DNA from 2 places in the Anaerotruncus sp. DFI.9.16 genome. Region 1 is predicted to be linked to the other one. Evidence: predicted binding sites of a transcription regulator. Region 1 holds the regulator's gene; the other holds the start of a gene.
The links. Region 1 encodes HrcA, which represses chaperone genes, less so after heat shock. Its sites were predicted from a motif close to TGTTAGCACTCNNNNNNNNNGAGTGCTAACA; they were not measured.

Region 1 (5,309 bases):
CTCGGGGACGTTGTACTTGACCTTGCCGTCGATGGTGGGCACGACAATCTCGTCCCCGAGCACCGCCTGGGTGAAGGTGATCGGGATGTCGCACCACACGTCGAAGCCGTCGCGCTCGAAGAGAGTGTCCGGGCGCAGCGTGACCATGATGTTCACGTCGCCCGACGGCCCGCCGTTGAGCCCCTCGTCACCCTGCCCGCGCAGCACGAAGGTCTGCCCGTCGTCGATGCCGGCGGGGACGGAGACCTCCAGCGTGCGGGTGTGGCGCACGCGGCCCATGCCGCGGCAGTCGCCGCACGGCTCCTTGACAATCTTGCCCTTGCCCGAGCACTTGGTGCAGGTGCGGGTGGTCTGGATGACGCCGATGGGGGTGCGCTGCTGGACCTTCACCTGACCGGTGCCGCCGCACTCGGGGCAGGTCTCGGGGGAGGTGCCCTTTTTGGCGCCGGAGCCGCCGCAGGTCTCGCATTTTTCAAGCCGCTGGACCGTGATCTGCTGCTTGCAGCCCTTGGCCGCCTCCATGAAGGAGAGGCCGACCGTCACGTTGATGTCGTTGCCGCGGATCGGGGCGTTGGGGTTGCGCGGCCGGGAGGAGCCGCCGCCGAATCCGCCGAATCCGCCGCCGAAGAAGCTCTCGAAGATGTCCCCGACGTCGAAGCCGCCGAAGCCCCCTCCGAAGCCGCCCGCCCCGGCGCCCGCGCCGTAGCTCGGGTCGACGCCCGCGTGGCCGAACTGGTCGTACCGCTGGCGCTTGGTGGAGTCGCTGAGCACCTCGTAGGCCTCGTTGACCTCCTTGAATTTGGCCTCGGCGGTCTTGTCCCCCGGGTTCATATCGGGATGGTACTGTTTGGCGAGCTTGCGGTACGCCTTTTTGAGGTCGTCCGCGGAGGCGTCCTTCGAGACGCCCAGTACATCGTAATAATCCCGTTTATCAGCCAATTGCCCTCACCTCTGCTTTCCGCTCCCATGTCACCGGAACGGCTGTTTCACGCGGCAAGGCGAGAGGCCCCGCCCCCCGCCTTGCCGCAGACTTTTTCCATTGTATTATTTTTTGTCGTCCTCGTCAACCTCGCGGTAGTCGGCGTCGACATAGTCCCCGCCGCCGGCGGAGGCGCCGCCGTCATCCTGCTGCGCGCCCGCCTCGGGGCCGGCGCTCTGCTGCGCCTGCTGGTACATCTTGGAGGACATCTCGTAGAAATCCTTCTGCAAATCCTCCTGCTTCTGCTTGATGTCGTCGACGTTCGTGCCCTTGAGCGCCTCTTTAAGGGCGTCGATCTTCTGCTGGACGCGGCTCTTCTCGTCGGCGGACACCTTGTCGCCCAGGTCGGTCAGCGCCTTTTCGGACTGGTAGACCATCTGGTCGGCGGCGTTGCGCACGTCAATCTCCTCGCGGCGCTTCTTGTCCTCCTCGGCGAACTGCTCCGCCTCCTTGACCGCCTTGTCGATGTCGTCCTTGGACATGTTGGTCGACGCGGTGATCGTGACGTTCTGCTCCTTGCCGGTGCCGAGGTCCTTCGCGGTGACGTGGACGATGCCGTTCGCGTCGATGTCGAAGGTGACCTCGATCTGCGGCACGCCGCGCGGCGCGGCCGGGATGCCGTCGAGCCGGAACATGCCCAGCGTCTTGTTGTCGCGGGCCATCTCGCGCTCGCCCTGGAGCACATGGACCTCGACCGAGGTCTGGCCGTCGGCGGCGGTGGAGAAGATCTGGCTCTTCTTGGTCGGGATGGTGGTGTTGCGCTCGATGATCTTGGTGCAGACACCGCCGAGCGTCTCAATGCCGAGGGAGAGCGGGGTGACATCGAGGAGCAGGAGCCCCTTCACGTCGCCGCCGAGCACGCCGCCCTGGATGGCCGCGCCGACCGCGACGCACTCGTCCGGGTTGATGCCCTTGAAGGGATCCTTGCCGCAGAACGCCTTAACCGCGTCCTGCACGGCGGGGATGCGGGTGGAACCGCCGACGAGCAGCACCTTGTCGAGGTCGGAGACCTTGAGGCCTGAGTCGGCCATCGCCTTGCGCACCGGCTCCATCGTCTTTTCGACGAGGTCGGCGGTCATCTCATTGAACTTCGCGCGGGTCAGCGTGACGTCGAGGTGCTTCGGCCCGGTCGCGTCGGCGGTGATGAAGGGCAGGTTGATGTTCGCCTGCGTCATGCCGGAAAGCTCGATCTTCGCCTTCTCGGCGGCCTCTTTCAGGCGCTGCATGGCCATCTTGTCGCCGCGCAGGTCGATGCCGGAGTCCTTCTTGAACTCGTCCGCCAGGTAGTTGATGATCCGCTCGTCGAAGTCGTCGCCGCCCAGGCGGGTGTTGCCGTTGGTGGCGAGGACCTCCTGGACGCCGTCGCCCATCTCGATGATCGAGACGTCGAAGGTACCGCCGCCGAGGTCGTAGACCATGACCTTCTGGTCCTGCTCCTTGTCGATGCCGTAGGCCAGCGCGGCCGCCGTCGGCTCGTTGATGATCCGCTTGACGTCGAGGCCGGCGATGCGTCCGGCGTCCTTGGTGGCCTGGCGCTGCGCGTCGGAGAAGTAGGCGGGCACGGTGATGACCGCCTCGGTGACCTTTTCGCCGAGGTAGGCTTCCGCGTCGTCGCGCAGCTTCTGCAGGACCATCGCGGAAATCTCCTGCGGGGTGTAGTTCTTGCTGTCGATCGTGACCTTGTAGCTGGAACCCATATGCCGCTTGATCGAGGAGATCGTGCGGTCGGGGTTGGTGATCGCCTGGCGCTTGGCCACCTGGCCCACCATGCGCTCGCCCGTCTTAGAGAACGCGACGACCGACGGGGTCGTGCGCGCGCCTTCCGCGTTGGCGATGACGACGGGCTCGCCGCCCTCCATGACCGCCACGCAGCTATTTGTCGTACCTAAGTCGATACCGATGATTTTTCCCATAATAAAAGCCCTCCAGATCTATTAAACTTAATTTTTACGAAAGGGATATCGTTTCGCGGCTCTGCCGCGGAATCGTCTGAACCTGATTTGCGCCGTCAGTTGGCGACCTTGACCATCGCGTGCCGGATGATCCGGTCCCCGAGCTTGTAGCCCTTCTGGAACACCTCGACGATGACGCCCGCCTCGGCGTCCTCATCCTCCACATGCATGACCGCGTTGTGGAAGTCGGGGCTGAAGACGTCGCCCGCCGCGCCGAACTCCTCGACGCCGAGCTTGGCGAAAACGTCCTTAAAGTTTTGCAGGATCATCTCGACGCCCTTTTTGAATTCGGCGTCGGTGCAGGGCGCCGCGAGCGCCCGCTCGATCGTGTCCACGACCGGCAAAAACTGCGCGACCGCGGCGGCGGTGGCCTGCGGGTAGATCGCTTCCTTCTCCCGGACGCTCCGCTTGCGGAAGTTGTCGTATTCCGCCATCGTGCGCAGCAGCTTGTCGTTCAGGGAATCGACCTGCTCCCTGAGGAGTTCGGCCTCGCTCTTTTCGGGGGCGGTCTGTTCAGCCTCCTGCGCGGGGGCCTCCTCCCGCTCCTGCGGCTCCGCCTGCGGAGCCGTGTCCTTCGTCTCTTCTGCCAAATCTGCTCACAACCTATCTCTGTTATTGTTATTCCTGCTCAAACGTCTCCGCAAGGAGCTTTCCCAGCGTTTTGGAGAAATACTCGATGTGCGGGATGATCTTCGCGTAATCCATGCGCACCGGCCCGATCACGCCGATCGCGCCCGAATTCTGCTCGCCGATCTTGTAGCGCGTGACAACCACCGAGGTGTCCGCCAGCTCGCTCTGGGGGTTCTCCTTGCCGATCGTGATAAAGACCGCGTCGCTTTTGGAGGCGAGCACCCCGAGGAGCTGTTCACGGTTGTTCATCGTCAGCAGCAGGTCGCGGGCGATGTCGGAGAACTCCTTGTAGCCCAGCAGGTTGACGCTGCCGGAGGTGTAAAACTGCCCCTCGTTGATCTCGCGGCAGAGCTCGTACACGGTGGCGAGCACCGGGACGAAGAGGGTGGAGTAGTCGCCGAGGGTCACGGCGATCGAGTTGATGTACCACTGGGAGATGTCCGAAACCGATTTGCCGACCAGGCGGCCGTTGCAGAACTGGTTGAGAAATTCGACGATCTCGGTGGTCAGCCCGAAGTCGACGCGGCAGACCTTGTTTTTGATGACGCCGTTGGTCGCGATGACCAGCACGACGACGGTCCGCGCGCCCGCAGGGACGATCTCGACCCGCTTGACCTGCACCGTCTTGGGGGTGATGGTGGTCGAGACGGTCGCGCACTTGGTGTAGTCGGCGAGGGCCTCGGCCGCGTCCTCCAGGAGCCTGTCGGGATCGGGGTCGCGCACGTTGAAGAGCGCGTCGATCTCGCGCTGCTCCTCCTCCGAGAGGGGCTGGCAGTGCATGAGTTGGTCGACGTAGATGCGGTAGCCCAGATGGGAGGGCACCCGCCCCGCCGAGGTGTGGGGCTGTTCGAGCAGCCCCATGTCGAAGAGCGCCGCCATATCGTTGCGGATGGTGGCGGAGGACACCTGGAAGTCAAGCTTCCGGGCGACCGTCTTGGATCCGACGGGCTCCCCCGTCTCGATATAGGTTTCGACGATGGCCGTCAGGACCTTCAGTTTTCGAATGTCGAGCTTCACCGTTCCCACCTCACATTCCCGTTCCCGGCGAAGGGCTCTTTAGCACTCATTATTTACGAGTGCCAACAACTATAATGTACCACACTTTTCTGCAAAGTCAAGGGAATTCACGAAATGTTTACAGAATTTCTAGCACTCTATATAGTTGAATGCTAATTATGTAAATTATGTACAAACTTTAAAAAATTCATTGTACATATTGACATTGCTTCCATTTTGTAGTTTAATAGGGACAGAGAGAGAATCAATCATTTCACAACCGACAACATAAGGAGGTTTTATCATGATCATCAAAGACGTTATGCTTCACTCCGCGGAGGACCTCCGCCAGTTCATGTATCTCGCCATGCAGTCGTCCGAGGACATCGGCGTGCACACCACCGACGGCAAGATCGCGGACGCGAAATCGATTCTCGGACTGATGGCGCTCGACTACAACAAGCCCGTCAAGGTCGTCACCGAGGACAGCCACTTCATCAAGCAGATCGAAAAGTGGGCGGTCTAAGGTATCCCCGCCTCACGGACGAGGGCCGGCGGTCCTCCCCGCGTTCCCCCGCCCGATAAATGCATCCCGCGATAAAGCGGCCGCCTTTGGCGGCCGCTATTTGTTTACCGCCGAGCGCGCAGCATGTCGGCGGCCGACCGACGACGGCCTTGGATCAACCGCTTATGAAGCGGCCGAGTCGCCGGGTCCCGCCCCGGCGTGGGCTTAGGCTTGCCGCTCAACTAGC
Region 2 (4,070 bases), on a different contig from region 1:
TGCCGAAGGAATATCGTACCATACAGGAGGTCGCAGGCCCCCTGATGCTGGTCCGCGGCGTGGAGGGCGTCACCTTCAACGAGCTGGGTGAGATCGAGCTTGCTAGCGGCGAAAAGCGCCGCTGCAAGGTGCTGGAGATCAACGGCAGCGACGCGCTGGTCCAGCTCTTCGAGTCCTCGACCGGCATCAACCTCTCCAACTCCCGCGTCCGCTTCCTCGGGCGCAGCATGGAGCTGGGCGTCTCGGAGGATATGCTCTCCCGCGTCTTCGACGGCCTCGGCCGCCCGATCGACGGCGGCCCGGATATTCTGCCCGAGAAGCGCATGGACATCAACGGCCTGCCGATGAACCCGGCGGCCCGCAGCTACCCGCAGGAGTTCATCCAGACGGGCATCTCCGCGATCGACGGGCTGAACACCCTCGTCCGCGGCCAGAAGCTGCCCATCTTCTCGGCGTCCGGCCTGCCCCATGCCCAGCTGGCCGCGCAGATCGCGCGCCAGGCGAAGGTGCGCGGCACCGACGAGCAGTTCGCGGTCGTCTTCGCCGCGATGGGCATCACCTTCGAGGAGTCCAACTTCTTCATCGAGTCCTTCCGCGAGACGGGCGCGCTCGACCGCGCCGTGCTCTTCATCAACCTCGCGAACGACCCCGCCGTCGAGCGCATCGCGACCCCGCGCATGGCGCTGACCGCGGCTGAGTACCTCGCGTTTGAGAAGAACATGCACGTGCTGGTCATCCTCACCGACATCACCAACTACGCCGACGCGCTGCGCGAGGTTTCGGCCGCCCGCAAGGAGGTCCCCGGACGCCGCGGCTATCCCGGCTACATGTACACCGACCTCGCCTCCCTCTACGAGCGCGCCGGACGCCAGAAGGGCAAGACCGGCTCGATCACGATGATCCCCATCCTGACGATGCCCGAGGACGACAAGACCCACCCGATCCCCGATCTCACCGGCTACATCACCGAGGGTCAGATCATCCTGTCGCGCGAGCTCTACCGCAAGGGCGTCACCCCGCCGATCGACGTGCTGCCCTCCCTCTCCCGTCTGAAGGACAAGGGCATCGGCGCCGGCAAGACCCGCGCCGACCACGCGAACACGATGAACCAGCTGTTCGCCGCCTATTCCCGCGGCAAGGACGCGAAGGAGCTGATGGTCATCCTCGGCGAGGCCGCGCTGACCGACATCGACAAGCTCTACGCCAAGTTCGCGGAGGCGTTCGAGCAGGAGTACGTCTCGCAGGGCTACGACGCCAACCGCGACATCGAGGAGACCCTCGACATCGGCTGGAAGCTGCTGCGCATTCTGCCGCGCAGCGAGCTGAAACGTATCGACGACAAGTTCCTCGATCAGTATTACGGCCAGCAGGAGGGGTGATGCACCGTGGCAAAAACACAGGTGAACCCAACCCGCATGGAGCTGACCAGGCTCAAGAAAAAGCTGGTCACCGCCACGCGCGGCCACAAGCTCCTCAAGGATAAGCGCGACGAGCTGATGCGTCAGTTCCTCGAGCTGGTGCGGGAAAACAAGACCCTGCGCGAAACCGTGGAGGCGGGCATCGCCGCCGCCAACAAGAATTTCGTGCTGGCGCGCGCGGGCATGGACGACGAGGTGCTCAACGTGGCGATGATGGCCCCGATGCAGGAGGTTTACCTCGAGGCGTCGGAGCGCAACGTCATGAGCGTCGAGATTCCCGTCTTCGAGTACAAGACCCGCTCGGGCGACGAAAACAACATCTATTCCTACGGCTTCGCCTTCACCTCCTCCGACCTCGACGGCGCGATCAAGTCCCTCTCGGACATCCTGCCCGACCTGCTGCGGCTGGCCGAGGTGGAGAAGTCCTGCCAGCTGATGGCGGCCGAGATCGAGAAGACCCGCCGCCGCGTCAACGCGCTCGAACACGTCGTGATCCCCGAACTGCGGGAGAACATCAAGTACATCACGATGAAGCTCGACGAGAACGAACGCAGCACCCAGATCCGCCTGATGAAGGTCAAGGACATGATGCTCGAGGAAGCGCACCACTACAAGGAGCACACGGGCCAGGCCTATACCCAGTCTTAACGCACAAAAAAAGAACCGCCGTCCGGCGGTTCTTTTTTTATTCTTATTCGGTCAGCCAGACCCCCAGACAGCGGACGGTCAGCGCTGCCGCGGCCAATGCCTGCCGGCGTTTCACACGGCTCCCCCGTCAAACGGGCAGGCGCGGGGAACCGGCGTTTCCGGCGTGTCCCGCACCGGCATCTGCGCGATGGCGACCGGCTCCGCCGTGTCGTAGACGGGCATCAGCTCCGCGTCAAAGCCGTGGGAGGGCAGCTGCTCGGCGGCGGGAGCGCGCAGCTCGAGAACCCGGCCGTCGCCCATCACGCGGATCGGGCGGTCGTCGGGCAGCAGGCGCATCTCGACCGTCTCGGCCGGCGGCTCGGGCGGTCGGGCGGTCAGCGCCGGGGAAGCGGCTAGCAGTGTCAGCGCCGCCGCGATGCAGACGAACTTCAGCAGATGATTGATCCGGCCCATGCCGGTCCCCCCTTTTTGTCCTTCTGTAAGATGAGTGTCGGAAAGAGCGCGTTTTACTGCCGAAAATGTTCACAATTTAGACTTGATTTTTCCTGCGACTTATATTATAGTATAGTTAGCACTCAAACTAATTGAGTGCTAACTTTTCGTTTTTAATGATATTCTGATAGAAAGGTCTGGTTTCATGCGCACCAAGCAGTTCAAGGCCGAGAGCAAACGGCTGCTCGAATTGATGATCAACTCGATCTACACCCACCGGGAGATCTTTTTACGCGAACTGATCTCCAACGCCTCCGACGCGATCGACAAGCTCTACTACCACTCCCTTTCGGAGAATCTCACCGGGCTTTCGAGGGACGACTTCTCGATCGAGTTGGCCCTCGACAAGGACGCCCGCACCCTTACGATCACGGACAACGGCTGCGGCATGACGAAGGACGAGCTCGAAAGCAACCTCGGCACGATTGCCAAGTCGGGCTCCCTCGCCTTCAAGCAGGAGGAGGACGGCGAGCACCGGGAGGACATCGATATCATCGGCCAGTTCGGCGTCGGGTTCTATTCGGCGTTCATGGTCGCCTCCCGCGTCACCGTCTACAGCCGTCCCTATGGCTCGGACGAGGCGTGGAAGTGGGAGAGCCGCGGCGTCGAGGGCTACACGATCGAGCCCTGCGAAATGGACGGCCACGGCACAAAGATCGTGCTGACCCTCAAGGAGAACGAGGGGGAGGAGAACTACGACGAGTTCCTCGACCCGCACCGCGTCTCCGCGCTCGTGAAACGGTACTCCGATTACATCCGCTACCCCATCCGCATGGACATGCCCGCCCGCCGTCTCAAGGAGGGCTGCCCCGAGGACAAGCCCGAATACGAGGACTACACCGAGCACGAGACCCTCAACAGCATGGTGCCCATCTGGAAGAAGAACAAGTCGGAGCTGAAGGATGAGGACTACAACAATTTCTATAAGGAGAAATACTTCGACTTCGAGGACCCGGCGCTCGTCATCCACAGCTCCACCGAGGGCGCAGCGACCTACAACGCCCTGCTCTTCATCCCCGCCCGCGCCCCCTTCAACTACTACTCCCGCGACTACGAGAAAGGGCTCCAGCTCTACGCCTCGGGCGTTCTCATCATGGACAGGTGCGCCGACCTGCTGCCCGACTGCTTCAGCTTTGTGAAGGGCCTTGTCGACTCGCAGGACCTCTCCCTCAACATCTCCCGCGAGATGCTCCAGCACGACCGCCAGCTCAAGGTGATCGCCGGGCGGCTCGAAAAGAAGATCCACTCCGAGCTGCTCTCGATGCTCAAAAACGACCGGGAAAAATACGAGAAATTTTGGAAGAACTTCGGCCTCCAGCTCAAGTTCGGCGTCTACAACGATTACGGCGCCAAGAAGGACCTCTTGCAGGATTTGCTGCTCTTCCACTCGTCGAGCGAAGAAAAGCTCGTCACCCTGTCGGAGTACGTCGGCCGCATGAAGGAGTCGCAGAAATACATCTACTACGCCTGCGGCGAGACGGTGGAAAAGATCGGCCTGCTGCCCCAGACCGA

Region 2: htpG (molecular chaperone HtpG) is a predicted target of HrcA. The motif match lies at 2,633-2,663, and genes of this name have one in related genera.

What each region holds. Positions count from the first base shown of each region.
Region 1 covers NZ_JANFZX010000058.1:58-5,366, reverse strand. The annotation lists gene dnaJ (molecular chaperone DnaJ) at 1-939, opposite strand, end outside; gene dnaK (molecular chaperone DnaK) at 1,045-2,892, opposite strand; gene grpE (nucleotide exchange factor GrpE) at 2,988-3,521, opposite strand; gene hrcA (heat-inducible transcriptional repressor HrcA) at 3,550-4,578, opposite strand; gene NE609_RS14545 (HPr family phosphocarrier protein) at 4,862-5,083, shown strand.
Region 2 covers NZ_JANFZX010000008.1:25,312-29,381, forward strand. The annotation lists gene NE609_RS05530 (V-type ATP synthase subunit B) at 1-1,379, shown strand, start outside; gene NE609_RS05535 (V-type ATP synthase subunit D) at 1,386-2,066, shown strand; gene NE609_RS05540 (hypothetical protein) at 2,178-2,519, opposite strand; gene htpG (molecular chaperone HtpG) at 2,704-4,070, shown strand, end outside.